DNA from 2 places in the Cronobacter sakazakii genome. Region 2 is predicted to be linked to the other one. Evidence: predicted binding sites of a transcription regulator. Region 2 holds the regulator's gene; the other holds the start of a gene.
What was found. Region 2 encodes PurR, which represses purine synthesis genes. Its sites were predicted from a motif close to CANGCAAACGTTTGCNTG; they were not measured.

Region 1 (2,204 bases), 420 kb from region 2:
CGTGTTCACAAACAGCTGACGCATACGCTGGATACGCTGGCGCATATCGGTCAGCTCCTGCTCCCAGATGGCGCGCAGCGCGTCGTTGCTGAGAATGGTCGCGACCACTGACGCGCCGTGTGCCGGCGGGTTGGAGTAGTTGGCGCGAATGCAGGATTTCATCTGGCTGAAGGCACGGTCGGCGGCGTCGGCATCCGCCGCAACCAGCGTACAGGCACCCACGCGCTCGTTGTACAGGCCAAAGTTTTTGGAGAACGAGCTCGCGACGATAAGCTCTTTATGCAGCGCGGCAAACGCGCGCAGGCCTTCAGCATCTTCTTCCAGACCACGAGCAAAGCCCTGGTAGGCGAAATCGAACAGCGGCAGCCAGCCTTTCTCGACAGAGAGTTTCGCGAGCTGTTCCCACTGATCCAGCGTCGGGTCGATGCCGGTCGGGTTGTGACAGCAGCCGTGGAACAGCACTACGTCGCCTGCCTGGGCTTCCTGCAGGCTGCTTAACAGGCCGTCGAAATCCAGAGAATGATTGGCGGCGTCGTAGTAGGCATATTCGCGCACTTCCAGCCCGGCGGAGTTAAACACGCCTTTGTGGTTCGGCCAGCTCGGGTTAGAGACCCAGACGCGTTTGACGTCGGTGTTTTTCGCAAGGAAATCCGCCGCGACGCGCAGCGCGCCAGTGCCGCCCGGGGTCTGTGCCGTGCGGGCGCGTTTATCGCTGATGATATGGCTGCCTTTGCCAAACAGCAGTTCCTGCGTGCAGCGGCCAAATTCGGGAATACCGTCAATGCCGAGGTAGTTTTTGGTGGTTTCATTTTCCAGCAGATATTGTTCTGCTTTTTTTACGCTGGTCAGAACCGGGGTCTTACCGGTTTCATCCTTGTAAACACCAATGCCTAAGTTAATTTTGGTTGGGCGATCGTCGGCACGAAACAGATCGGCCAGGCCAAGGATCGGGTCGGCTGGGGCGGCGGTAATGTTCTCAAACATGACGAGGTTCCATTGTGATTTCAGAAGGGAAATTCGCTATCAGGTTAACGGGAGATTTACAAAATGCCAACCGTTTGCCCGGAAAAGTTACGTGGATCGCAAAAGTTGGCAGAATTTTCTTTTACGCATAAAAAAACAGGGCCGAAGCCCTGTTTTTTCGCTATCAGACAACAAGGTTGTGCTGATTAGAACTGGTAAACGATACCCACCGCAGCGGTGTTGTCAGAACCAACGCCCAGTTTGTTATCGCTGTCGATCTGGTTGATGATGTAATCAACATAGGTAGACATGTTTTTGTTGAAGTAGTAAGTGGCACCTACTTCTACGTAGTTGATGTAATCTTCGCTACCGATGCCTTCAACATCTTTCGCTTTAGATTTGTAGTAAGCGACGGACGGACGCAGACCGAAATCGAACTGGTACTGTGCTACAACAGAGAAGTCCTGAGTTTTGTTAGCGAAACCACCATTGATCGGAGTTGCGTTACGGGTTTCACCATACAGAGCAGCCAGGTAAATGTTGTTAGCGTCATATTTCACGCCAGTCGCCCACTGTTCAGCTTTAGCGCCTTTACCGCGAGCCAGAGACTCCTGAGCATTGGTACGATCTGCTGCACCATAACCACCGATTACGCTGAAGCCGTCAAATTCGTAACCCAGAGAGGTTGCCCAGCCGTCACCGTTGGAACGCTGAATATCGTCATTTGAGCCGCCAATTTTTGCGCGCTCGTTTTTACCCAGGTACTGAAGACCGAAGCTCAGACCATCCACGAGACCGAAGAAGTTGCTGTTACGGTAAGTAGCCAGACCGCCCTGACGACCAGCAAAGAAGTTATCGCTGTTGCCTGTATCACCACCGAATTCCGGCAGCATATCGGTTACGCCGATGGCGTCGTATACCAGGCCATAGTTACGACCGTAGTCAAAGGTGCCGAAGTCACCAAATTTCAGGCCTGCAAATGCCAGACGGGTTTTATTCCCTTTCTGAGCATCAGTGCCGCCTTCAGAGTTGTTACCGCTAAAGTTATATTCCCACTGGCCGTAACCGGTCAGTTGGTCGTTGATCTGAGTTTCGCCTTTAAAACCAAGACGGGCATAGGTTTTATCGCCATTACCAGCATAACCATTGTCGCCATTGTCTTTAGTGAAATAGTGCAGACCTACCGCTTTACCGTAGATGTCTACTTTGTTGCCGTCTTTATTATAGATTTCTGCAGCGTT
Region 2 (2,204 bases):
AAAGAAAACAGCGGGGAATCGGCGCTTAAACGCAAGAAAAGTTTAAGAAAGCGGGAGAACAGGTGCGCTCCCGCCTGTCGCTTAATGCAGAATGGCGGTAAATGCGCCCGCCACAATCAGGCCCAGTACAACCAGCGTCGTGACCAGCGAAAATTTCAGATCGGTACTCATGGTATTCTCCTTAAAGACCCCATAAAAATCAGGTAGTGCGCATTTTTGCATAAACGGGCCGAAAAATCCTGCGACATTTAACCAGATATGCGTTTTCCCTCTTCCCCTTTCGATAAAGATAAGCCAAAATTCGTCGCTACTTTATTCGGTACCGGCCATCGACCCCTCCTCACGAAAAATGTCGCGTTTCCCGGCATGCCGCACTCTCCTCGCGGCAGTCAGGGGTGTGTACAGGCAAACGATTAACCCGTGATTTTACACGGCTCAGCCAGGGGTCTGGAGTGATTATTAATGGCAACAATTAAAGACGTCGCGAAGCGAGCCAACGTTTCCACAACAACAGTCTCACATGTGATTAACAAAACCCGTTTTGTGGCGGAAGAGACGCGCAATGCGGTTTGGGCGGCTATCAAAGAATTACACTATTCGCCAAGCGCCGTGGCGCGCAGCCTGAAGGTGAATCACACCAAATCTATCGGGCTGCTGGCGACCAGTAGCGAAGCGCCCTATTTCGCCGAAATCATTGAAGCCGTTGAAAACAGCTGCTTCGCCAAAGGCTATACGCTGATTTTGGGCAACGCGCATAACAACCTGGAAAAGCAGCGCGCGTATCTGTCGATGATGGCGCAAAAGCGCGTCGACGGCCTGCTGGTGATGTGTTCGGAATACCCGCAGCCGCTGCTTTCCACGCTTGAAGAGTACCGTCATATCCCGATGGTGGTGATGGACTGGGGTGAAGCGAAAGCCGATTTTACGGACTCGGTTATAGATAACGCGTTCCAGGGCGGTTATCTCGCCGGGCGTTATCTGATTGAGCGCGGCCATCGTGATATTGGCGTGATTCCGGGGCAGCTTGAGCGTAACACCGGCGTCGGGCGTTTCTCAGGCTTTATGAAAGCGCTGGAAGAAGCGGTCATTAAAGTGCCGGAAAACTGGATCGTGCAGGGCGATTTCGAGCCGGAATCCGGTTACCGCGCGATGCAGCAGATCCTCTCGCAGCCGCAGCGCCCGACTGCCGTGTTCTGCGGCGGCGATATTATGGCGATGGGCGCTATCTGCGCCGCCGATGAGATGGGCCTGCGCGTACCGCAGGATATTTCGATCATCGGCTACGACAACGTACGCAACGCGCGTTTCTTTAGCCCGGCACTGACGACTATCCATCAGCCAAAAGAAACGCTCGGCCAGACCGCGTTCAATATGCTGCTCGACCGCATCGTGAATAAGCGCGAAGAGTCGCAGACGATTGAGGTGCATCCGCGCCTGATCGAACGCCGCTCGGTGGCGGACGGCCCGTTCCGCGACTATCGCCGTTAATCCTTCCGGGAGCCGTATCACTGCGGCTCCCGCAGCCACTCCTTGTTCAGCGTTTCACTGTCCCCCAGATAATCGAGCAGCCAGCGCAGCGCGGGCGAGGCGTCGCTTTGCCGCCACGTCAGACAGCAGGCGGCGTCCGGGAACGGGTTTTCCAGCGTCAACGCGCGCCACTCCCCGCTATCGAGCCATGGCTTCGCGAAATGTGTCGGCACCATGCCGATACAGAGCCCTTCGCTCAGCGCATCGGCGGCGCAGTGCCAGTCCGGCACTACCACGCGCCGCTGGTTATCCAGAAGCCAGGTAATGCGCTTGGGCAGCGATCGCGATGTATCTTCCAGCACCAGCGACGGGTAATCGCGCAGCCTGTCGTCGCTGAGCGCGCCCGCGTGCTGTGCCAGCGGATGATGGTGCGCCACTACGCAACGCCAGCTCAGCATGCCCATATCACGAAACGCGAAGCGCCCACCGACCGGTATCGCCTGTGTGGCACCAATCGCAAGCTCCACGCGCCCGTCCGCCAGCGCGTCCCAGACGCCGTTAAAGACTTCCTGCGACACCTGCAACTCCACATCAGAGAAGTGCCGGTAGAAATCGAGCACCAGCCGCCGGACGCGTTCCGGGCGCACGATATTATCCACCGCGATGGAGAGCTGTCCGCGCCATCCGTTGGCGATTTGCTGGCACTGCTGACGGGTGATCATCATTTTTTTGATAAC

Region 1: the regulator PurR is predicted to act here: its motif matches at 1,048-1,065, upstream of CSK29544_RS18265 (amino acid aminotransferase).

The regions. Positions count from the first base shown of each region.
Region 1 is NZ_CP011047.1:3,827,211-3,829,414, reverse strand. It holds gene CSK29544_RS18265 (amino acid aminotransferase) at 1-984, opposite strand, end outside; gene ompF (porin OmpF) at 1,170-2,204, opposite strand, start outside.
Region 2 is NZ_CP011047.1:3,406,993-3,409,196, forward strand. It holds gene cydH (cytochrome bd-I oxidase subunit CydH) at 82-171, opposite strand; gene purR (HTH-type transcriptional repressor PurR) at 463-1,488, shown strand; gene punR (DNA-binding transcriptional activator PunR) at 1,506-2,204, opposite strand, start outside.